Regions from separate parts of the Eubacterium sp. AM05-23 genome, predicted to be linked through region 1. Evidence: a T-box and tRNA genes for the amino acid it is inferred to sense, from the RefSeq annotation. Region 1 holds a T-box; the other holds one or more tRNA genes.
The links. The T-box of region 1 lies ahead of pheS (phenylalanine--tRNA ligase subunit alpha). A T-box ahead of a tRNA ligase gene usually reads a tRNA of that ligase, here a tRNA-Phe.
Positions count from the first base shown of each region.

Region 2: it encodes a tRNA-Phe, which carries the amino acid that the T-box ahead of pheS (phenylalanine--tRNA ligase subunit alpha) is inferred to sense. The anticodon was not compared.

Region 1 covers NZ_QUDF01000005.1:175,836-186,952, reverse strand. Annotated here, with positions in the region: gene thrS (threonine--tRNA ligase) at 1-1,907, shown strand, start outside; ribosomal protein L20 leader region at 1,957-2,075, shown strand; gene infC (translation initiation factor IF-3) at 2,050-2,625, shown strand; gene rpmI (50S ribosomal protein L35) at 2,715-2,909, shown strand; gene rplT (50S ribosomal protein L20) at 2,934-3,290, shown strand; gene DW091_RS08440 (TrkH family potassium uptake protein) at 3,473-4,855, shown strand; gene DW091_RS08435 (TrkA family potassium uptake protein) at 4,868-5,536, shown strand; gene DW091_RS08430 (RNA methyltransferase) at 5,490-6,374, shown strand; T-box leader at 6,386-6,617, shown strand; gene pheS (phenylalanine--tRNA ligase subunit alpha) at 6,694-7,716, shown strand; gene pheT (phenylalanine--tRNA ligase subunit beta) at 7,729-10,113, shown strand; gene DW091_RS08415 (DNA-processing protein DprA) at 10,289-11,117, shown strand, end outside.
Region 2 covers NZ_QUDF01000007.1:221,233-234,972, reverse strand. Annotated here, with positions in the region: gene DW091_RS11890 (ABC transporter ATP-binding protein) at 254-1,996, opposite strand; gene DW091_RS11885 (ABC transporter ATP-binding protein) at 1,996-3,783, opposite strand; gene DW091_RS11880 (AraC family transcriptional regulator) at 3,889-4,842, opposite strand; gene DW091_RS11875 (sensor domain-containing diguanylate cyclase) at 4,986-6,584, opposite strand; gene DW091_RS11870 (trimethylamine methyltransferase family protein) at 6,753-8,186, opposite strand; gene DW091_RS11865 (hypothetical protein) at 8,173-8,457, opposite strand; gene DW091_RS11860 (DMT family transporter) at 8,469-9,476, opposite strand; gene DW091_RS11855 (GntR family transcriptional regulator) at 9,595-10,281, opposite strand; gene DW091_RS11850 (GntR family transcriptional regulator) at 10,281-10,982, opposite strand; gene DW091_RS11845 (cobalamin-dependent protein) at 10,982-11,653, opposite strand; tRNA gene DW091_RS11840 (tRNA-Phe) at 11,809-11,884, opposite strand; tRNA gene DW091_RS11835 (tRNA-Ile) at 11,903-11,979, opposite strand; tRNA gene DW091_RS11830 (tRNA-Pro) at 12,003-12,079, opposite strand; gene DW091_RS11825 (cation-translocating P-type ATPase) at 12,288-13,740, opposite strand, start outside.

The DNA.
Region 1 (11,117 bases):
TAACTTTAAAAGACGGTTCTGTTAAACAGTATGAACCTGGAATCACTGTTTATGATGTGGCGAAGGATATCAGTGAGGGTCTGGCGCGCAACACAATGGCCGGTGAATTAAATGGTGAGCTGGTAGATATCCGCAAGCCCATAACGGAAGACAGCACATTAAATTTATTGACCTTTGATTCTGAAGGCGGAAAGCACGCTTTCTGGCATTCCGCATCCCATCTCATGGCTCAGGCAATCAAACGGATATGGCCTGAAGCACAGTTAACCATTGGTCCAGCCATTGACAATGGTTTTTACTATGACATTGACTTAGAGCATACCTTGACACCTGAAGACCTTGAAAAGATCGAAAAGGAAATGAAAAAAATTGTTAAGGAAGCGCCCGAAATTGAGTATTACACCAAATCCAGAGAGGATGCGTTGAAATGGGCAGAGGCAGAGGGTGAGACCTATAAAACCGAGCTGATTAACAATCTCCCAGAGGACGCGGTTATTTCATTTTATGGACAGGGTGAATGGGCTGACCTGTGCGCTGGCCCACACATACGAAACGCATCTCAGATCAAGGCTTTTAAGCTTTTAAGTCTTGCTGGCGCTTACTGGCATGGCGACGCCAATAACAAGATGCTCCAGCGCGTCTATGGGATTGCCTTCCCTAAAAAGTCGGAGCTTGATGCGTATTTACAGCGCTTGGAAGAAGCTAAAAAACGTGACCACCGTAAGCTGGGCAAGGAGTTAGACCTTTTCTCAATGCATGAAGAGGGACCAGGCTTCCCGTTTTTCCATCCTAAGGGAATGGTTCTGCGAAATGAGCTTGAAAATTTCTGGCGTAGTGAGCACGCGAAAAAAGGCTATAAGGAAATCAAGACGCCGATTATGCTGAACGCTGATCTGTGGAGACGTTCAGGCCACTGGGACAACTATAAGGAAAATATGTATTTTACTGAAATAGATGGACAGGAGTTTGCTGTCAAGCCAATGAACTGCCCGGGCGGCATGCTTGTCTACAAAACGAGACAGCACAGCTACCGTGAGCTGCCACTGCGTATGGGTGAGCTGGGACAGGTACACCGCCATGAACTTCACGGTGCGCTCCACGGCCTCATGCGTGTCCGTACCTTTACTCAGGATGACGCGCACATTTTCTTGACAATGGATCAGGTAAAGGATGAAGTCATTGGAATCATCGACCTGGCTAATGAAATCTATGATATTTTTGGCTTTAAATATAAGGTTGAGCTCTCTACTAAACCTGAGAAAGCCATTGGTAATGATGAAGACTGGGAAGTTGCAACGGATGCGCTGCGCGAAGCATTGGAGGCCAAAGGGATGGATTATCAGCTGAACCCGGGAGACGGCGCATTCTATGGTCCTAAGATTGACTTCCATCTGGAAGACAGCATTGGCCGTACATGGCAGTGCGGTACGATTCAGTTAGATATGCAGATGCCGGAACGTTTCGATTTAACCTATGTTGGCAGCGATGGAGAAAAGCATCGCCCAGTTATCCTGCACCGTACCATTTTTGGCAGTATTGAACGTTTCCTCGGTATTTTAATCGAACACTTTGCCGGAAAATTTCCGCTTTGGCTGGCTCCGGTACAGGTACAATTGATTCCAGTATCCGATGCTCATGACGCTTTCACAAAAGAAGTAGCTTCAAAACTCGAAGAAGCAGGCATTCGCGTAGAAATTGACTTCAGGGATGAAAAGATTGGTTACCGTATTCGTGAAGCACAGATGCAGAAGATTCCGTATATGCTGGTCATTGGTGATAAGGAAGTTGAATCTGGACGTCTGAGTATCCGTAACCGTGATACCGGTGAACAGGAAACTTTAAAAATTGACGAGTTCAAGTATCGTCTTGCTCAGAACATCGCAAAAAAATCTTTGGTTCTGGATTAATTTTAAAAAGAGCTTGACAATTATTTATAGTTGCTATATACTAATTAAGCAAACAAAGCAGAGGTGTCCACTTCTCACCTGGTCTTCTAGCAAGGCGGGTTCATAGCAATTTAAGTAATTGATTGTTTAATGCAGGTGGACTATGTCTACCTGCATTTTTGTTTTAATAAATTCCTATAAATGGAGGTGTATTACTATAGCAAGAGAAGTTCAACACGAGATTAACGAGGAAATCCGTGATCGTGAAGTCCGCGTAATTGATGCAAACGGAGAAATGCTGGGCGTTATGCCGACAAAAGAAGCACAAAAAATGGCAGACGAAAAGAGTCTGGATCTCGTTAAGGTTTCTCCTAACGCGAAGCCGCCGGTCTGCAAAATTCTGGACTACGGTAAATTCCGTTATGAAGAAATGCGGCGTGTTAAAGAAGCAAAGAAAAACCAGAAAGCGGTTGTTATCAAAGAAATCCGTATGTCTGTACGGGTTGAGGAACACGACATCATGGTTAAAGTCAAAAACTGCATTAAGTTCTTAGAACAGGGCAATCGTGTCAAAGTATCCATCCGTTTCAGAGGCCGTGAGATGGCTTATACGGATCAGGGTAGGGGTGTTTTACTTGACTTCGCTGAACGTGTAACTGATTATGGTACGGTTGACAAGCCACCAAAAATGGAAGGCCGCAGCATGGTCATGTTCTTATCCCCTAAAAAGGATAAGTAAGCTAAGCCTATAATGGTATAACTTGTTATACTTCATTATATAAATAAAATAAAAAATAAGTTGACGAAGATAGGGAGGAGGAATCGACTATGCCAAAAATGAAATCCCATCGTGGTGCTGCTAAGCGCTTCAAAGTGAAAAAATCAGGTGTGATCAAACGCGCTAAGGCTTACAAAAGCCATATCTTAAATAAGAAAAGCCAGAAGAGAAAGAGAAATCTTAGAAAAGCTGGTTACTTAGTACCAAGTGACGCAAAAGTTGTCAAAAAAATGTTAATGAAATAATAGTGAGCAAGGAGGAAAATTTTAATGGCTAGAATTAAAAAAGGCGTTAATGCCAAAAAGAAGCATAAAAAAGTATTAAAACTTGCAAAAGGCTATTATGGTGCTAAAAGCAAGTTATACAGACCGGCGAACGAAGCAGTTATGCGTGCACTTCGTTCTTCTTACAGAGGTCGTAAAGAAAAGAAAAGAAATTTCAGAAGATTATGGATCACCCGTATCAATGCAGGTGCCCGTATGTATGGTTTAAGCTATAGCAAATTTATGTTTGGCCTGAAACAGGCTGGCGTTGAAATGGACCGTAAAATCTTAGCCGATTTAGCAATGAATGATATCAATGCATTCGCAAAATTAGTTGATGTTGCAAAAGCACATCAGGCTTAAGCTTTAACAACCAAGACAAAAAACTTCTCAGTCCTTGGGAAGTTTTTTTTATGTGATATTTTCACCATGTTGGGTAATAATCTCCTTTAGAAAGGCATTGATTGCAGCAAACGATCTTGCTTTTTTTTGACAGAATGGTACAATAGGTGAAAGCAAATAAAATATTTACTTGGAGCAGACAAATGATAAACATTGTTAAAAAAGGTGGGCGTATGGCTACCTTTATGCGGCACCGTTCTCCGGCCGAAATTCTGATGTTCGGCTTTGCAGCAGTAATATTTCTGGGGGCAGTGATTCTGAACCTGCCAGTCTCCAGTGCCTCCGGCCAAAGTCCGGGATTTTTGAACTGTTTATTTACGGCAACCTCCAGCGTATGTGTTACAGGACTGGTGGTTGTGGATACGGGGACCTACTGGTCGCTGTTTGGTCAGATTGTCATTATTCTTTTAATTCAAATCGGCGGTCTCGGCTTTATGTCTTTAATGACTATTTTTTTCGTACTGGCGGGTAAGCGCATTACGATTAAAAACCGTCTGCTCATCCAATCCTCAGTCAATTCAGACAGAGTACAGGGGGTTGTCAAATTTACTAAATACATCGTCTTTTCCTGTCTGGTGATCGAAGGCGTCGGCGCGCTGCTGCTGTCCTTTGTCTTTGTTCCAGATTATGGGTTGGGGAAAGGTATTTATTTTGGTATCTGGCATTCGATCTCTTCGTTCTGTAACGGCGGTTTTGATTTAATCGGCGGCTTTCAGAGCTTTACAGGATATGCTAATAACCTTCTGTTGAACTTTACTGTTTGTGCGCTTATCGTAATCGGTGGTCTGGGTTTTGCGGTTACCAGTGAAATTGTCAGCTACCGGACAACCAGACGACTGAGCATGCATTCTAAAATTGTTTTAAGCATTACCGCTATTTTGGTAGTCGGCGGCGCGGTGCTCTTTTATATTTTTGAGCACGCCAACCCCGAAACCATGGGGAACCTGCCGTGGTACGGGAAAATTTACGCGGCTTTTTATCAGTCTGTGACGCCTCGTACAGCCGGTTCCAACACCATTAGCCAGACAGGGCTTAATCCAGTTTCCAAGGTACTAACCATTGTGCTGATGTTTATCGGCGGTTCGCCAGGGTCAACGGCCGGTGGGGTTAAAACCACTGCTGTAGCCATGATGGCTATTACATTATTTACTGAACTGATGGGCAGAAAGGATGTCACCTGCTTTAAACGCCGCATTCCGGAGATCACCATTAAGCGGGCTGCCTGTGTTCTGACCATTGGTATTTCCATCATCATTGTCATTATTATGATTTTGATGGTCTGTGAACCTGGCGCAGACCCGATGGCTGTTACCTTTGAGGTGTTTTCAGCCTATTCTACCGTTGGACTTACCTGTGATTTAACACCGCACCTTCATGCGCTCAGCAAAGTTGCGCTGATTATTACAATGTTTATCGGTCGTGTGGGGCCGCTCACAATCGCTTATGTTATTACGAGAAAAGAAAGAAAAGAACTTGAGAATAAAGGCCAGTTCAAGCTGCCCGAAGGCAATGTCTTGATTGGTTAAAAGGAGCATAAATTGAAGGAAAAACAATTTGCTATTCTGGGGCTCGGCCGTTTCGGTGAAGCTCTTGCTATTACTCTGAGTGAGTTGGGGTCAAATGTGATCGTTGTTGATAAGAATGAGGAAAAGGTGCAGAATATTGCCAACTATGTCACCTACGCGGTTCAGGCCGACGTCTCAGATATTAATGCTCTGAAGTCCATTGGCTTAAAAAATGTGGATGCGGTGATTATCTCGATTACCTCTGATATCAACAGCAGCATTATGGGAGTTGTCAACGCGCAGGAGCTTGGAATTCAGGAAATTTATGGAAAAGCCAATAATGCGCAGCACGAAAAGGTTTTGCTCAAACTAGGCGTTAAAAAGGTCTTTTCACCAGAGCGCGATATGGGTGAACGTGTTGGTCACAGCCTTTATTCCGGCGATTTTATTGATGCACTGGAGCTGGACACAGACCATTCAATCGTTGAGATCGACGCCCTACATAAATGGGAAAACCAGGCTCTGGAGTCATTGGATATGCGTACAAAATATGGGCTTAATGTCATAGCGATCCGCTCTCAGGATCACTTGAATGTCTCTCCAGTGGCGACAGATGTCATCCGTACTGGTGATAAGCTGGTCGTAATAGGCGACAATGCGGATATTAATGATGTCACCCGCCTCTATCAGTCTGGAAACTAAGATGATGGCTGAAGAATTGATTACCTCCCGCCAAAATGCAACGGTTAAAAATGTTATCAAGCTGAAACAGAAAAAAAACAGAGACCGTGAAGGGCAGTTTGTCCTGGAAGGGACTAAGCTTTTTATGGAGGCTGAAGCCTGGAATGTGGCAATCACTGCGGTTTTTACAACGCCACAGTGGCTCGAGGGAGCTGGGAAGGCTGCAATGGAGGCATTCAAACGCGTGAAAGACAAGAGAACCCCGGTTTTCACGGTTGAGGCCAGCGTTTTTGAAGTCATGTCTTCCTTGAGAATGCCGGAAGGTGTTTTATGTACAGCACATAAATTTGACGCATCTGAAAAACTTTTTGAAAAAAAATGCAAAAAAAGCGGGAAAAATTATCCAACTTATGTTATATTAGATGATGTGCAAGATCCGGGCAATGTTGGAACCATCATACGAACAGCGGATGCAGCTGGCTTTGACGGTATTGTCTGCTCGTCAAAAACCGCAGATATCTACAATGAAAAAGTCCTGCGCGGAGCCATGGGATCGGTGTTTCACCTTCCGGTGCTTCAAGTCTGTGATCTTGAAAAGACGGTTCTTTTGCTTAAGGAGCAGGGTACGCGTATGATCGGAACCTCGCTTCAGGGAAAAACCGGTCTGTCTGATTCACTGACAGCGCAGACATCTGTTGGCGTTATCCTTGGCAACGAGTCAAAGGGAATGTCAAAGGGAATGGCGGATCTGTGCGACGAATTGTACAAACTGCCAATGTATGGACATGCTGAATCTTTAAATGTTTCGGTAGCTGCCGGTATCTTAATGTATGATATCGCAAGGACCATGCATGAGTAAAACAGAATAAGATAAAGACGATGATGGAGAAAGTAGGCGGCACGCCGCTCATTTACAGAGAAAAAACCCCGGCGGCTGAGAGGGTTTTAGTGAACAGTGCTGCTGAAGTTCCCTCCTGAGTTTTGACTGCCAAGGCACCTGGTGTTTGTAGTGGTCAACGTCAACGTGACGTTATACGTGAGAGGCCACGCCAACTGGGCGGCGGCAACAAAGGTGGTACCGCGGAATTTATTCGTCCTTTATGCAGTTTTGCATGAAGGGCTTTTTTAGTTTACAGCCGCGATCCGATAAAAATGTTATTATGAAGAAGGAGATAAAAATGCAAGAGGAATTAAATCGCATCAGAGAAAATTGTTTGGAAGATTTGAAAACTGTCAGCGATATGAAATCGCTCGATGACATCCGTGTAAAATATCTTGGTAAAAAAGGTGTTTTGACCGCGGCTTTAAAAGGAATGGGCAAGCTTTCAAAGGAAGAGCGCCCGGTTATTGGCAAGCTGGCTAATGAGGTTCGGGAAGAGATTGAAACCGGACTGGCCGGAAAAAAGGAAGCGTTGGAAACAGCAGAAATGATGGCTGCCATCGAAAAGGAAAAACTGGATGTCTCTCTGCCTGGCAAAAAACCATCAGAAGGCAACCTGCACCCTTTAAATATCATCATCAATGATCTGGAAGAAATCTTCCTGGGTATGGGCTTTTCCATTGCCGAAGGACCCGAAATCGAATGGTCTAAATATAATTTTGATTATCTTAACATGCCTCAGGAGCATTCAGCCAGAGATTTGCAGGAGACCTTCTATTACAATGATGAGGTGGTTTTAAGAACGCAGACTTCACCGGTTCAGGTGCGCGTTATGATGGATGAAAAGCCGCCACTGCGTGTTATCTCACCAGGACGCGTTTATCGAGCTGACGAAATCGATGCGACCCATTCACCGGTATTCCACCAGATGGAAGGTCTTGTCATTGACAAAGGTATCACAATGGCTGATTTAAAAGGAACCCTGGATATGTTTGCCAAAAAGCTTTTCGGTGAAAATGTTCAGACAAAATTCCGTCCTCACCAATTCTATTTCACCGAGCCCAGTGCGGAAATGGATGTAACCTGTTTTAAATGTGGGGGCGCAGGCTGTAAAGTGTGCGGCAATAGCGGCTGGATCGAGCTTTTAGGTTGTGGGATGGTGCATCCTAATGTACTGCGCCACTGCGGCATTGATCCAGAGGTTTACAGTGGATTTGCTTTCGGTATGGGCCTTGAACGAGTGGCCATGACCAAATACGGAATTAACGACTTACGTCTGCTTTTCGAAAACGACATGCGTTTTCTGACACAATTCAAATAGGAGGAGCCCCATATGTTAGTATCACTCAATTGGTTAAAAGAATATGTAAAAATCGAACAGGACCCCAAAACTTTCGGGGATATCCTGACAATGTCCGGTACAAAGGTAGAAACCATTGATCACGTTTCGGATGAGGTTTCCGGTGTCATCACTGGTAAAATTGTTAAAATTGAAAAACATCCTGACGCTGACAAGCTGGTTGTCTGCCAGATTGATGTGGCAGCTGCATCGCCATTAACTATCGTCACCAGCGCAACCAATGTTTTTGAGGGGGCAGTCGTCCCGGTTGCGGTTGAAAATTCAGTGGTAGCCGGCGGGCATAAAATGAGCCGTACTGATTTCCGGGGGATTATGTCTTATGGCATGATGTGCTCTGTGGAAGAACTGGGAATGAATACAGATCTGTTTACCCCTGAAATAAAAAATGGTATCTACATTCTGCCTGAAGATACTGAACTTGGCGTTGAGGTGCGTGAGCTGCTTTGGATTGACGACAATATCATTGAGGTGGAATTGACGGCCAATCGCGGAGACTGCCAGTCTATTTATGGAATTGCGCGTGAAGCTGCTGCAGCGCTTGATGAGCCAGTGGCCCCGGTTAAGCTCTACGATAAAAAAGAAACTAAAAATGAAATTGCGGATCATCTGAGCGTTAAGGTAGAAACTGAGCTGTGCCCGCGCTATGTGGCTAAAATGTTCAAGGTTAAAAAGATTGAGCCCTCTCCGCTTTGGATGCAGCTTAAACTTTTAAACAGCGGCGTCCGTCCGATTAACAATATTGTCGATGTGACAAACTATGTTATGTTAGAGCTTGGGCAGCCGCTTCATGCCTTTGACTACAAGAGCCTTAATTCTGATGAGATTGTGGTTAAAACCGGTAATAAAGAAAAGACGGTCGTCACACTGGATGACAAGGAACGTGATATTGATGAATCCATGATGATGATCACCAACGGAAAATATCCTGTGGCTGTCGCGGGGATTATGGGCGGCTTGAACTCAGAAATCACTGAAAACACCGAATATGTCGTCCTTGAATCCGCCTGCTTTGACAAAACCAGCATCCGCCTGACCTCCAAAAAGCTTGGCATGCGTACAGAAGCTTCTGGACGCTATGAAAAGGGAATCTATCCAGAGCTTGCCGAAACAGCTGCCCTGCGCGCAACTTATCTGTTTGATCTGATCGATGCCTGCGATGTTCTGGAGGGAATGATTGATGTTTACCACAAACCAGAAGAACCACACGAGGTTGCTGTGAATGTGGACTGGATCAACCGTTTTATCGGCATTAGCCTCTCTGAGGATGAAATTATCCGTATTTTTGAAAGACTGTTCCTGACTGTTGAAAACAAGGGAAACGGCGATCTGGTTGTTAAGGTGCCAGACTATAGGCAGGATCTTGAAATCCGAGAAGACCTGGCGGAAGAGGTGGCGCGAATTTATGGCTACAACAGGATTCCAAGCACCATTATGGGTGGCACCACCCTCGTTGGCGGAAAGAGTGTTAAACAGAAATATCAGGATATGCTTCAGAGTCTGCTGGTAGGTGCTGGATATTACCAGACGCTTACCACTTCTTTTACCAGTGTCAACCGTATCAACGCTTTAAATATGGACTGCGGTAATGATCTGGTTCCGCTCATCAATCCACTCGGTGAGGAAAACAGCATTATGCGCAACACACTGGTCGGACACCAGCTGGAAGTGGTGAGCTTAAACCATAACCGTAAAAATCCACAGGGCCGTTTCTTTGAGTTTGCCCAGACCTACCATAAAAACCCAAATGAAAATGAGTTGCCCATTGAGCGCAAGCACCTGGTCATTTCTTCCTATGGAAATACAGACTATTTCGACATTAAGGGTGTGGTTGAGCTGCTGCTCGATCGTTCTGGCATTGTGGGTTATGACTTTATCCTGGCGGGGCCTGATCTTTATCATCCGGGCAGAAAGGCTGAAATAAGAGTAGGGAATACGCTTGTCGGCCAGATAGGGGAGATTCATCCGATGGTTGTCAAAAACTATGATCTGCCGAAACGTACCTACGCCTGTGAACTGGACTTTGATCTGATGGCCGAATTACAGCAGGATGCCATTAAATTTGTTGAAATGCCCAAGTATCCTGGTTCCTCAAGAGATATCGCGCTTGTCCTGGATGAGGACGTGCCGGCTTCAAAAATTGAGGCGACCATCAAAGCCCATGATACAGGTATTATGGAAAATGTTGAGCTCTTTGATGTTTACCAGGGTGAACAGATCGAAAAGGGCAAAAAAAGCCTGGCCTATTCAATTTTATTCCGTCATCCCGAAAGAACATTAACAGACGATGATATCAATCCAGTAATGGACGAAATTTTATCTGATCTCAAAAATGGATTTAATGCCCAATTAAGGGATTAATATGGTATAATAGTAGTGTGTTAAGATCGCATAAAGATTTTGCGAATCGCGTTAAGATTATATAAAGATCTATTTACAGGAATTTACCGGGGCTGAAAAGCCCCGGTCTTAATGCACGAACTTTAAATACCAGGCAGCACCTTCGTCTGCCTTAGCAATAGAAGGGAAGAGAATTATGAATAAGAACGACTTAAACCGCAGTATTATAGCGCTTTGCCAGCTAAAGGGCATCGGCCGTAAAAAAGTGAAAACCATTTTAAAATCCGTTGATAACCCGGCGGACTACCATCTTTTAGAGCTGGTTGAAATCGGTATATCCTTAAATGTTTTTTCACGCAACAGTACAATCGGTACATTTTTAGACGCCAGAAAGCGCGCGGATGAAATTTTAAAGTGCTGCGAAGAAAATGACATCAAGATGATCAACTCTTATTCTGAGGATTTTCCAAAGGCATTGCTATTTGAAGATGGTCCAGATTTGATTTATTATAAAGGCGATCTGTCGCCTCTTACCAATATAAACAGAGCGGCTGTTATCGGTACCCGTGTACCATCCGATATTGGCTATCATTTTGCCTATAATTGCGGTAAAAGTCTGGCAGAACAGGGTTATACAGTTGTCAGCGGGCTGGCTCTTGGCTGTGACACTGCGGCGCATCTTGGCTGCCTGAAAGCCGGGGGAAAAACCGTTGCCTTTCTACCGTCAAATTTAATGACGATTACACCGCGCGAAAATATGGAGCTGGCAGAGCGTATCATAGCAGGGGGCGGCTGTATTATCAGTGAATTTTCGCCTTTGTCCACTTCCAATGCCTATATGTTTATTGAAAGAGACCGGCTTCAGGCAGCGGCTTCTAATTTTGTGCTGGTATCTGAATTTGCCCGAAACAGCGGAACGCTTCATACGCTGCATTTTGCACACACCTATGGGAAACCGATTTATGCTGATGATGCCATTGTCAATTCCGATGTCGATGGGTATGATGCTATGACAGAAGAGGGAA
Region 2 (13,740 bases), on a different contig from region 1:
TTGAGGGGCAGGACGAAGCTTGGACTCTTTTCAAGGAGCACAGACTCCTCGGTAATTCTTTTTTCCTTTCAGGAAAATTTCCTCGTCCTCTGCGTTCGCTTCGTTGCCGGGCAACCGCTTACGCTCCTTTGCCCTGCCAAATTTCCCTTGGAAATTTGGACTCAGCTTCATTATACCAAAAGCGGCTTAAATGTACAGGGATTGGGGACTAAAAAAGTCCATTCTTTGTCGAATGGACTTTTCTTTTTGATATTCAGATGGCCCAGTCCTCGCTTTGCTGCTGGAGCTCGACCATATGGCGGTACAGGCCGCCCTGTTCCATGAGGGCTTCCGGCGTTCCCTGCTGTGCGACCCGGCCGTTTTCCAGGACGACAACTTTGTCAGCCCCGGCCACGGTGCGCATGCGGTGGGCAATGATGAGCACGGTTTTGTTTTTAACCAGGTTGGAGATGGCCCGCTGGATCTGGGACTCATTTTCGACATCCAGCGAGGCGGTGGCCTCATCCAGGAGGATGACCGGCGCGTCCTTGAGCAGCGCCCGGGCAATGGAGATGCGCTGGCGCTCTCCGCCGGAAAGAACCGATCCATTCTCACCGATTTTGGTCTGATAGCCGTCGGGCATCTTCATGACGAAAGCGTCGCACTGAGCGGCGCGTGCCGCGGCCAGCACTTCCTCGTCGGTGGCGTTCCTCCGTCCAATACGGATATTTTCGAGTACGGTGTTGTTAAAGAGTACCACATCCTGAAAAACAATGGAAAAATTTTTCAGCAGCGTTTCAGGCTCTACAGTGCTGATGTCTGTACCGCCCACGGTAATCCGCCCCTTTTGAATGTCCCAGAAGCGGGCGGCCAGCTTGGCCGCGGTGCTCTTACCTCCGCCGGAAGGCCCCACCAGAGCAGTTACCTGACCCTGGCAAGCTGTGAAGGATACATCCTCGAGCACGGTTTTCCCACTGTTGTAGGCAAAGCCCACCTGATCAAAGACAATGTCATAGCCCTGGTAGTCTGCCTGCTCGCTGCCCTCCTGGACTGGCTGTTCCTCGATCTCCTTCATGCGTTCCACTGTGAGCATGGTCGCGTAGATGGCCGCCAGGTTAACCAGTGCGCCGGATAAGGGGTCAAAGACACGGGTCGCCGCAATCAAAAATACCAGAAAGGTCAGAAAGTCGGTCTGGCCGCTGACCAGAAGTACTGATCCCACAAGCACCACGGTGGCACTGCCCACACGCAGCAGCATCTGGGAGGTCACTACGAACATGGCAGTATTGAGCTCAGCCTTGATCTGGATTTTCTCATTTCTGCCCAGCAGGTCGTCAAGTTTTTTCAGATAACGGCTTTCCTGATTGTTCGCCTTGATCTCCCTTACAGTTTCGATACATTCCTGTATATTGTCGGCACAGTCCAGCTTTACCTTGTTGTGCTGCCGGCCCACCTTGTTCTGCTGTGCCCGGCTCAGCGCCATGATAAGAAGCACCACAGGCAGCACCCACAAAAGTGCCAGCGCCATGCGCCAGTCCATAACAAACAGCCCGATGCCGGCCAGAATGACCGATGCCACTGCCCCGATAAACTCAGGGATATAATGGGAAAAAGCTGTCTCCATAGCGGCGCAGTCGGCCATGATGGTGGTGGTTAAGTCGGACAGATCACGCTTGCCGAAAAAGGATAACGGCAGGCGCCGCAGCTTTTCTGCCAGCCGGATACGCATGTTCGCGCTCTCGGCGTAGGATGCCAGAAAGGTCTTGTTGTACTGGATGTACTCAAAAATAAAGATCAGTGCCAGGACAATCACCGAGCCGACAATATAAAACCACAGGCTTGGCGCCGGAGCATTCCCCCCGATGAGGGGCGAAACCAGCTCTGTCGCGACTAAGTATAAAAGGCCAATGGGCAGCATGAGGATCACATCGGTCAGGGTGCAGGCAAAAACCGCCTTGACCAGATCCCTTGCGCCCTGCTCGCTCAGGGCAAACTTTTTCTGAAAATAAGCAGTCATCAGGCTGTCTCCTTTCCGGTTATTTTCCAGGCTTCTGTGCTCTGGTATTCCTTCCACATGGCTGCATAGGTGCCGCCCTTTTCCAGCAGCGCTTCATGGGTTCCCTGCTCTGTGACCCGGCCATTCTCCATGACCAGAATGCAGTCGGCATGCCGGACGGTGGTCAGCCTGTGGGCGATCATCAGAACGGTTTTCCCGTTTGTCAGCTCCTCGAAGGCTTTCTGGATCTGGTATTCATTCTCGGGATCGGCAAAAGCAGTGGCCTCATCCAGAAGCACGATGGGCGCGTCTTTCAGAATGGCGCGCGCCAGGGCGATCCGCTGGGCCTCACCGCCGGACAGGTAAACGCCTTTGGTGCCCACAACAGTGTCGATACCCTGGGGCAGCTTTTCAAAAATATCCTCACATCTGGCGGCACGGGCGGCTGCCAGCACAGCCTCTGCCGGCGCGTCGGGCCGGGCACTGCGGATATTTTCGAGCAGGCTGGCCTTCTGAAGCCTTGTGTTCTGGAATACAAAGGATACCTGGTCCATGAGGTCGGTGGTAGCGATCTGGCGAACATCCACACCGCCGACGCAGACACGGCCCTCCTGCACATCCCAAAAACGCGGAATCAGGCTGGCCGCCGTCGTCTTTCCACCGCCGGAGGGGCCCACCAGAGCCACAGTGGCGCCCTCGGGAATCTCGAAACTGACGCCGTCGACAGCGGGCGTATCGCTCCCCGAATAGGTGAACCGCACCTGGTCAAACACAATGCCGGCTCCCCTTGGTTTGAGGGGCGCCGTCGGCTCCTCGAGTGGCTTTTCAAGGAGTATCGTTTCGATACGCCTTGCCGCGTCGCGGGCCATCAGGGCATTTTCCCCCGAGAACATGATCCTTGTCATCATGACCGTAACGACTGGTGTAAACAGGACATAGAAAATAAAATTCAGCAAAAAGGTTTTGTAGTCCACCGCACTGGCAATCAGCAGGATTCCCGCCGGGATCAGAAAGGCGAAAACGCCGTTGACTGACACGGTAAAGCCGCACATGGGCAAACGGCATTTAAGGGTGTAATCCACTGCCCAGGAGCTATAGCGCTTGATGGCTGCGTGAAAATTCTTAAAGGAATAAACGCTCTGCTGGAAGGTCTTGACCACCGGAATACCCCGCACATACTCCACAGCCTCTGAGTTCATGTCCTCAAGGGCGTTCTGGTACTGCTGCAAGGATGTGTTCATGCTGGCCCCCATCATCCGTGACAGGATAATAAAGCCAATGATCATGGGCACCAGACTCACCAGGCCCAGCCGCCAGTCAAAGATGAGCAGAATAGCCAGCATGGCAAAGGGTGTCACAATGGCCCCCGCCAGATCGGGCAGCATGTGGGCCAGAAAGGCCTCGGTCTGCCCTGCGCTCTCGTCTATGATACGGCGGAGCCTGCCGCTGCTGTTCTGGTTAAAATAGCCCAGCGGCAGCCTGACAATGTGGTGCAGCGCCTCGCTGCGCATATTGCGCGCTGTTCTGAAAGCTGCCAGGTGCGAACACATCAGGGCTGCAAAATAAGTAATGATTCCTGCCAGGGCAAAGGCCACGGCCAGCCAGCCATAGTAACTCAGATTCTGAGCCTGCCCCACGTTGGGCAGCACCGCGAAAATTTCCCTCACCACCTGCCAGATGCAGATAAAGGGCATGAGGACCAGAACCGCGCTGACCCCGGATAAAATACAGGCGCAGACGGACAGGGCTTTATACTTTCCCGCGTACGAAAACAGCCCCCGCCGGGCCTCTTTTTGTGGTTGCATCATATCACCTCTGTTTCTCTTTTTAGTTAGATATATCTAACTATAGGAAACAGTTTACTCCTAACCGGTCTCTGTCTCTACCCCGGACGGGCGGAATGCTCCATGTGGTCAATTATTTTTCCGGTACTCAAGGGGCAGGACGCCCATCTGTTTTCTGAAAGCGTCGGAGAATTTACTGGGATTCTCATAGCCCACACTGTTGGCGATTTCCAGGACGCTCTTGCCCGTCTCTCTGAGCATCCGGGCCGCCACATGCAGGCGGTACTCTCTGCGCCAGGTATTGATGGGTTTTCCATACACGGCCCGGAAGCAGTTCTTCATGGTAGTCATGCCAATGTCAAAGCGCTTTGACAGATCCTCAAGGGTGATGTTCTGGTCCAGATTTTGGGTGAGGACATCGTGTATCTGTTCCACCACACGCGCCTGGCGGGCCGAAAGGTACCGCCGCCGGCCCCTTTCGCTGTCAAAAGGGGTAATGCTCAGAAAGAGCAGCAGCTCCAGCACCTTGATTCTGAAATAGCCCTTTTGTATCCGCGGGTCCACATGGTAGAGCTCGTCAAAGATGTGCTCGATCTCCTTGGTGGCCCGCAGTACAAAGCACCCCCCGTTGCCTGAGAGCTTTTGTCTCAGCCTGTCCAGGTCAATTTCGATCCCCTCAAGCACACAGGAAAGGTGCTCCTGGGCATGGGCAATGTCGATAAGAATTTCAATGCCGTTATAATAGCCGAGGGGGAAGCGGGAAGCGTCACAGGGAAAATCCCAGCCTATGATGGCTAAATCCCCTTCGCTGAGGTAGGCAAAGTGATTCTTAAAACGGCATTCGTAGCGACCCTTACGGCAGTGGTTTATTTCGAGGAAATTGGTGCCAGGACGATTGCCGGGCTCGCTGCAACGAAAGGCCTGAAAATCATTGTAATAAAGCTCCACTCCGTCAAAAACCGGATAACAGACCATAATTCCGTCGCCATCACCGCAGTTCATGCGGTAAATGGTTTTTTCATCATCCCGGTGGAGGACTTCAATATAATTACAGTATGGCTGTTCGCACTCAAGCTTCATCATATCACCCGCCTTAGTTAAGTTTATCTAACTTTATTGGTATACATTATAGCACTCAGATGCTTTTATGGCAAGTTAATAAAAAGCAGCAAAAAACCAGGCAAAAATGCCTGGTTTTTTATATTTGCTCATGCGACAGACCCTGTTCAGCAGGAAAAACCGCCGTCGTGGCTTTCCTTGGCCTTATATAAAGCCTTGTCCGCAGCCTTTGAAAGCTCGACATAGGTATCACCGTGTCTGGCAATAACTGCGCCGCCCGACAGGGTGATAGACGGAATATTCATTTTTCTGGCTTCTCGCGCGATGGTGTTGTTTATATCGGCCACGATCCGCCTGGCGACTGCATAATCCTCAGTATTCGACACGAAGATTGCAAACTCATCGCCATGCAGCCGCGAAGCCAGATCCACAACCCGGATACGGCCGATGATCATCTTGGCCGAAAGCTTTATGACCTCATCTCCCATATTGTGGCCGTAATTATCGTTAATCTCTTTAAAATGGTCACCATCCATCATGATCAGAATACCGGTTTCATCCGCCTCCATACTGTCCAGCGTTCTGGTTACCTCCTTCTGGAAGGATCGGTCGTTCATCATGCCAGTCAGCTCGTCGATGGCCGCGGCCTTCTTGGCGGCCGACAGGGCGATCTCGAGCCGCCGCTGGGTCTGGCCCAGCTCGATATAGGCATTTCTAAGCTCGCGGTTTCTCTGCTCCTTGCTAATGCGCCCCAGCAAATAGATCAGCAGTATTTCCACGATCAGCAGGGGAACCAGCCAGACCTCAAGGGTGCCCTTCAGCATTGACGTCACCGGAACAAGCACCAGGCTGCTATATCCGTCTTTCCTGTTCAGGTAAGCGTAATAGCGGCTGCCACCCAGCTTGACAGTAATGGTTTCCTGATCTGTCTCCATCACCTGGGTCAAACTGTCGTTTATCTCCTGCCTGAAGCTGTAAAAGGCAGCGGCCGACTGAATCTTTTCCTCAGCCTTGGCCAGCTCTGCCTCATCCGTGGCGTCAAGGGCTTCTTTTTCCCTCTGCGCCAGTGATAACGCCTGGGCAGTGTCCTCCAGACTGGCGTCGAAGCTGCCGCCCAGATAATCGGTATTGGTGCTTCCAATGACTGTTCCATTCTGATCAAAGATCATAATCTGCTCGTTGTCATATTGAAGCGTGGACGAAACGAGCTTCTGAATGTCGCCCATTTTAATGTCATAGGCAAAAACGGTCTCGCCGTCTGGCTGCAGCTGTGAAATAGTTGTCAGAATATAGTGGTTGGCGTAGCTCATATAAGGCGGTGTAAAAACAATCTCTCCCTTACCCGCTACCGCGTCCTTGTACCAGGGACGCTCAGTGGCCACATAGCCTGTCTCCTCATAGGCCGAATAGGGCTTGTCCCAGCTGTAGAGATACCGCCCCTGGTAGTACATATACAAGCCGTCAAAGGTTTCGCCCTCAATGGCCAGCAGGGGCGCATCAATGCTTTTCAGGTAATCCCACAAAATATCCGGATTTGGATTGTTCTGAATCTCCCGCCCCATCATCTGCGCAAAGATCATAAAGGACCGCTCATAGCTGTCCATGACCTCATCAAATCCAGCCCCGATCTCCTCTGCGTGGGCTGTCAGCCGCCGGTTGACCGAAACCGACTCCCAAACTGTGATAATCGACAGGGCTATTAGATTAACCGCTAAAAACGTTACTACAAAAATAACTGCTTTTCTTTTCCTGATTTTCTCCCCCATTGCTCCCTCTCCTCAAACGTCCCGACGGGCATCTTGATCCATATATATTTATATTATATATGAAATCATACCATTCAACAATAGGTTATATTCTTAAAAGCTGAATTTTTTGTGTTTAAGTACACATGACAAAAGAACCCGTATCGTGACGATACGGGTTCCCAAGTTTTAAAACGAACATTTTGAAGGAAGATAAGACTGTAAAAGCTTTTTCTGGTCTTCCGTAATTTCCGGCGCCCGATATTGATTAATCCGGTTTTCGATCTCCATTTTCACCTTTAATCTGACGTCGGTTTTTTCCGGACTGATATCTTGGGAAACGCCATATTTGCTGAAAATTTTAGTCAAATAATGGTCTTTTCTGTACGCTGAAGGCGTTTTTCCCTGAAGGAAGGTGTTCTTTTCCTGGGCTTCTGTCAAACTCGTCATCAGCTTAGGGTCCAGCTTCAAATTCACACCTTTAAGAGCCCGGTTGACGTTGCGCATCATTTCCTCATCCAGAATGAGCTTTTCAAAGCTGCCGCAGTACCAGGCAGACATAAGGCCGGGATAGCACCAGACCTCATTGATTTCAGAGGCGTAATACGGCATCAGCGTGGTCAGCATGCTCTCCGCCCCTGCCTGGTAATCCACTTTTGCGGAATCGGACAGTGCTCCGCAGATTGTGCAGCCGATCTGCATATACTTCGCGAATTCATAAAGCATCCCCTCAATATAGACACATTCCACCGTTCCATAGGCTGGCTGAATGCTGCGCATATCTGTCGCGCCCGAGCAGGAGCAGATGGAGACGTCAATCCCTGGAGAAAGCAGCTGAACATAAACGATTCCGGCCAGGGAGATGGCAATATCGTGGATCACCAGCCCCAGCAGGCTCGCCGGCCCGGTCAGCCCAGTCAGACTGCAGGGGCAGAGAATGATGTTCTGTTTTTCCTCAATGGCGGCGGTTAAATTATCAAGGCATTCCCAGTCGTAGGCAAGGGGGGACATGGGGCAGATAGACTGCCCCATTACAGGTTCGTCCCACACGTCGTAAAACTCACGGATAAGCCGGATGGATTTACGCGCGCTCTGGTACAGGTTTCCGTCCTTTGAGTTCTGGGCTGTTGCCCTTATCCCAACCGAAGGCCATTTATCGCTGTAGCGAAGGAGCATGGCAATCTGGCCGACGTACAGATCGTCCGCGTCGTTGTCCACAGGGTCGATAACGCAGGGGCTGGCGCACTCATAAAGGTCTGAGGTTTGGGTGAGTTTATACATTTTCACAACATCCTCCACTGTGCCGCTCCGGTACACGCCGGTCTCATCATCCAGAATGGTGGGCACCATACCAAAGGGAGAAGTCGCTGTGATTCTTTTTGGCCCCTGGTTTTCATAATCATATTTGGGAAGGCTTTCCAGACATCTTTCCAGGAGCGCCTTTGGAATAAAGGCCTTGTCGCCTTCGATTTTCGCGCCATTTTTCGCAAGCAGTTCCAGGGCTTTTTTGGTTCCAAAGGTAATGCCGATTTGTTCTAATATTTCAATAACCTTGTCATATATTGTTTCTAAATCCTTTTTTTTGAGAATATGGCTCATTTTCAACTCCTTATAAGTATTCACCAATGTATTTTTGGGAGCGCTCCCTGCCATAAGCCGTAATGACATAGGTCGATTCCAGAAAACCATCGGAACGTTCTATTGTATTTGTAATCTCCACCAGGCCAGTCCCCTTAAGGGACATCAGCTGAGCGTCAATCTCCTTTTCGTTGCACTGTTTTTCGCCTTTGTAATAAGGTGAAATCCGCTCATATACCTGCTGTGGGTTCAGCCCATCAGGGCTGTCGATAATCTGCTTGATAATATTAAAGCGCATGGGCATTGTCGCTGCCATTTTATTTCCTCCTAACTGATATCTCTTAACGAGAGCAGCTCTGACGGTTTTCCCACCACCATAAGCGCTCCGGAGAGTAAAACAATAATTCCAATGATAAAGGTCGCTGTGATGGTGCTTCCGAGGAAAACAACCGATAAGACCGCAGAAACCAGCGTATAAATAATATTCAGCGACATCCCCCTTGACGCGCCACAGACATTGTTACACTTATAATAGTAAAAATATCCGATACCTGCTCCAAATCCCGCGATGGCGATAAACACAAAGGCCATGCTGGGCAGTGTTGAAAACAACAGGCCAAAGGCTTTCAGATTGACACCGCTGGCCACAAAGGGCAGCACAAACAGGAACATGGTTCCCGATGCAAACTGGCGGATGCCAAGGGCGATCTCAGGATCCACAAAATCCATTCCAGCACAGGAGATAATCCCCTCGAGGGACCAGCCCACAGAGGCCAGCACTGCGCAGGCGATTCCAAGATAGAAATTCGGATAAGCGTCCCCTGACGGCGGCGCCCAGCTGACTGTGATGGCACCGGCCACACACAGCAGAATTCCGCACCAGCCGCGGCCCGAAATTTTTTCCTTTAAAAATATCCGTGATAATACCGCTCCGATGGCAGGAAAGGTCGCGCTGATGGCTACCGGATACACTGGCCCTGCAAAGTAAACGCCGAGCGTAAAGCCCGCCATGGCAATGAGCCCTCCGAAGAGTGAGGCCAGCAGAATGAAACGGCCGGGTTTAGTTTTTACGGAGCGGACATACTCCTTTCCCTTCCCATTTTTCAGGTTCGGAATTAAAACCCATATCCCGGATGAAAAGTCCTGAAGACATCCCACGATCATGGGTATGGCGCACAGGCCCAGAACAGCGCCGCTGCTCAAAGGTTCGGTGCCCATCCCCAGTGTTTGAAACATCGGGCTGATACCATACAGAAGCCCTCCCATAAGCCCCCAGAGCAGCCCCCGTTTTGCAATGGAAAGGTTTTTTTGATATAATTTTTCCTTAACGTCCATTTTTCTCCTCCTGTTATTTTGAAAAGCGCTTTCCCAATTTGATATTATCGTGATAATATCAAATGATTGATCTAATATTATCATGATAATATTAGATTGTCAACAAAAAAGAAAATCTTTAAAAACCAGATTCCTTTCTTTTGTTAGATGCCCTCACCTCTGCAAAATCCGACGGCACATATGCCCTCACTTCTGCAAACTGTTTTCCATATTCATCATAGTATTCTTCACAGATTGTTAGCAATGCCTCATTCGAAAAAATTTCCAGAGCATTGCAGACAGCCTCGTCGCCAAAGGACACTTCCAAGGTCATCTTTTTTGTCTCAGCAAGGGACAGGATATCCTCGGTATGCCTTTTATAATAATCACGCGTCTTTTCCGTATTTTTTTGACCGGGCAGAGTGTGCCTGAAAACAATCCGGATCCGCTCAAGGGCGATCCACTCGTCGTCATCGTTAGCATAACGCTTGGACATCTCAAACGCATTGACATTCTCTCTCCCGCCAAAATCCGCCGACAAGATTTCCTCGTCAGATATGTAGGTATTCAGCACATTGGACAGGCTGTAGCTAAGATGATATATTCCGCGTTCCGCCGCTTTTACAAAATACCCTACCCGTGGTCTGGATTCAATATAATTTTCTTCAATAAGGTTTGAGAGCGCCTTACGCAAGGTTACCTTGCTGACATTATACTGGGCGCAGAGACTGTTCTCGCTTTCCAGCTTATACCCTTCTGGATAGATTCCCCGTTCAATTTTCTTTTTAAGATCGTTTTGTACTCCCTTATAAAGCTTTGCTTCCATTACCTGCTCCATTCTGCGGTGAGTTTTACATATTCTGCGTTATAAAAGGTTTCGCAATACCCCACAACGCCAAGCTCGACATCTGTTAAAAGCTGGGACACCGTCAGTATTCCGCTGCCCTCGTCGATTCCAAGCTGCTCTGCCGTTTCACTCCTGGCCCTCTGCGGTGTAATCTTTAAATCGATCTGAACCGAATAAGGCGAGATGCGGTCTGCCAGAATCTCAACAAAATCTCTGGCCTCCAGCTCCTCCTCAATCAGCGGGAAGCCGGGATAGTAAGGAATGTACTTGATGTCATAACCAATGGGCTGCTTTTTTTCATAAAGCACACGCCTAATTCTGAGCACGCGCGTGTTAGGATGAATTTTCAATAGATAAACCAGCTCCTTGGTCGATTCGATCACATCGACATCCACAATGTGTATCTGGTCAATATCTGTGGTCTTAAAGCTGACTTCGTTAAACGTCAGGGTATAGTTGCTGCCGTTTGTTTTTTTTACAAAGTGCCCCTTTCCCTGAACCAGGTAAACCAGGCCGTCGCGCACCAGCATTTCCAGTGATTTCCTGACGGTCAGGCGGCTGACATTGTAGGCTTCGCACAGAGCCGCTTCTGAGGGAATAAGGTCATTGGGCTTCAAAAGCTCCAGATTGATCTTTTCCTTTAGATCATTTGCAATTTTCTCATAAATCGGTATATCCATTATCTGTAACCATTCTCCGCCCACTCGAGGCAGTATTCCAGCCCTCTTCCTGAGTTTTTGACATAAGCGTCGGCGTAGGCCTCGGCTGTCTCCTGATCCTTCTGCATCAGTCCACCGCCGACAATGATCTTCAGCCCATCGCGCAGGCCCGCGTCATTAATCATCTTCAATGTTTTTTTGACCTCCGCTGTGGCGGTTGTCAGCAGGCCGCTGAAGCCTAAGATTTCCGGGCGGGCCTCCCTGATTTTTTCAATAAAGACCTCGGGGAGGACGTCCACCCCCAGATCAATGACGTTAAAGCCATTGACACAGGCCAGACCAATAAAAATATCCTTTCCGATATCATGCAGATCCCCATGGATGGTGCCGATCAGGATAGTTCCCCGGCTGCCGGGAGCTTCCTTTTGGTCTGCCACGCTGCGTTTGTCAAGCTTCATAACCTCTTTGAAGATAATACCGGCCATGATCAGATCGCCGATAAAGTACTCCTCTTTTTCAAACAGCTCTCCCACGTTGTCCATTCCCTGCTGAAGATATTCCGCAATATCGCCCATGGTTACCCCCGCATTGAGGGCTTTTTCCACCAGGCGCAGTGTTTTTTTTTCGTTCAGGTCCGTCACACTTTTTATGATGTTTGTTTTAATTTTTTCTCTGGAAATGTCTGTATTCATTTTAAATCACCTTTACGCCTAGTATAACTGATCGTCCTTAAAAACACAACTCTGAACGCCATTTTACCATCATGCGGCATCCCTTCAATATTTCTTTCAAAAAATAAAAAAAGCCAGACCTGCTGTCTGACATGCTTGTATCCGGATTTCAAAAGTGGTGCCCAGAGGCGGAATCGAACCACCGACACGAGGATTTTCAGTCCTCTGCTCTACCGACTGAGCTATCTGGGCTTATTTTAAAAAGAAAACTGGTGGGCCCTCAGGGACTTGAACCCTGGACCTGCCGGTTATGAGCCGGATGCTCTGACCAACTGAGCTAAAGGCCCGTATAATCGTTCAGATAAAAAAATGGTCGAGGTGAGAGGATTCGAACCTCCGGCCCCATGGTCCCAAACCATGTGCGCTACCAAACTGCGCTACACCTCGAAACAGAACTCTTATATTATATTATCTTTAACTCTTAATGTCAAGCACTTTTTAAAATTTGTTTTTTTAAGCCGTGCTGCCTGCAGCTGTCTCACTTGACGACTTGCTTATTCTAGCACAATTCTTAAGCCTTCGTCAAGCATTTTTTTAACAAAAATTTAAAATAAAAAATCCGACCCGTATCGCCGCGATACGGGTCTTAAAATATCTATAGGGATGTCTGTTTTAAATCCAGCAGCTTATGCGCCACAAGCCATCGTTCGGTTTTATTGATGGCCGTCTTGAGCAGCAGCATAATGGGATAAATAAGGAACAGCATGGGCAGCAATACCAGCACCACCTGCCAGTTGGTCGGGTAGAACGGTATTACTACAAAGAAAGTCGGGAAGAACAGCACAGCGCCCACATAGGCGATGGTCATTGCCCAAAACAGGATGGTCCGCTGGACATTGAGGGGCTGGCAGACACCGTAAAGGATAATGAGCCCGGTGACGCCAGTCAGCAGGCAGGCCATGGTGGACAGTTCGCTGACGCTGAAATCCAGTATATTCCCGATAATCATAACCACGACAATATTCACCACGATGGTCAGCGCACCCGGCAGAGCCTTTCTGAGTACAGTCTCCAGAAAATTGCCGGAGAGCCGGTTTTTATTGGGCTCAAGGGCCAGGAAGAAGGACGGGACCCCTATGGTTACTGTGCTGATAAGGGTGAGCTGGATGGGAATAAAAGGATAAGCCTCACTGGCCACAATCACAACGATGGCCAGCAGGAAGGAGTAAATGGTCTTAACCAGGAACAATGATGCCGCGCGGCTGATATTGTTGATGACACGCCGGCCTTCCATGAGTACCTTGGTCAGGCTGGAGAAATTGGAATCCAGCAAAACCAGCTGTGATACCTGGCGGGCAGCGTCGCTCCCCGCGGCCATGGCAATGCTGCAATCCGCATCGCGCAGGGCCAGCACATCATTGACACCGTCACCGGTCATGGCCACTGTATGCCCCGCGGCCTTTAACGCATTGACAAGCACACGCTTCTGACCAGGGGTAACGCGCCCGAAAACCGTATACTTGAGGGCGGCCTCCGCCACCGCCTCATCCGTCTCGAGGGTGGTGGCATCCACACAGTTCTTGGCGTCCATCAGGCCAGCCCGGCAGGCGACCTCCGACACGGTGAGGGGGTTATCCCCAGAGATTACCTTGATGGCAACACCCTGTCCCGCAAAATATTCCAGAGTTTTTTTGGCTTCCTTCCGGATTTTGTCTCCGAGCAGCAGAAAAGCGATGACCTGCACATTATCGGGCAGGCCGCTGTCACCTGTAAAAGGGCTTTCGGAATGGACGAGCACCAGCACACGGTTTCCCTCCGCGGCATAGCCCTCAACCTTGTCGCGATAGGCATTGTAACCATCTTTCAGTACAAATTCCGGGGCGCCGATAACGTAGGTGCCCTGCCCCTCAAAGCTGACGCCGCTCCACTTGCGGGCTGAGGAAAAGGGGACGGTTTTCACAGCCCGCCATTTGGGGGCTTCGCCGTTAAAGCTGTCCTTCAGGGCCTGAAAGGTAGAGTTATCGTCGGTCAGAGTGGCCACCATGGCGCGCAGGGCCTTGGCCGGGTCTTTAGCGTTATTGACCAGGTCGATGGATTTAACTTCCATG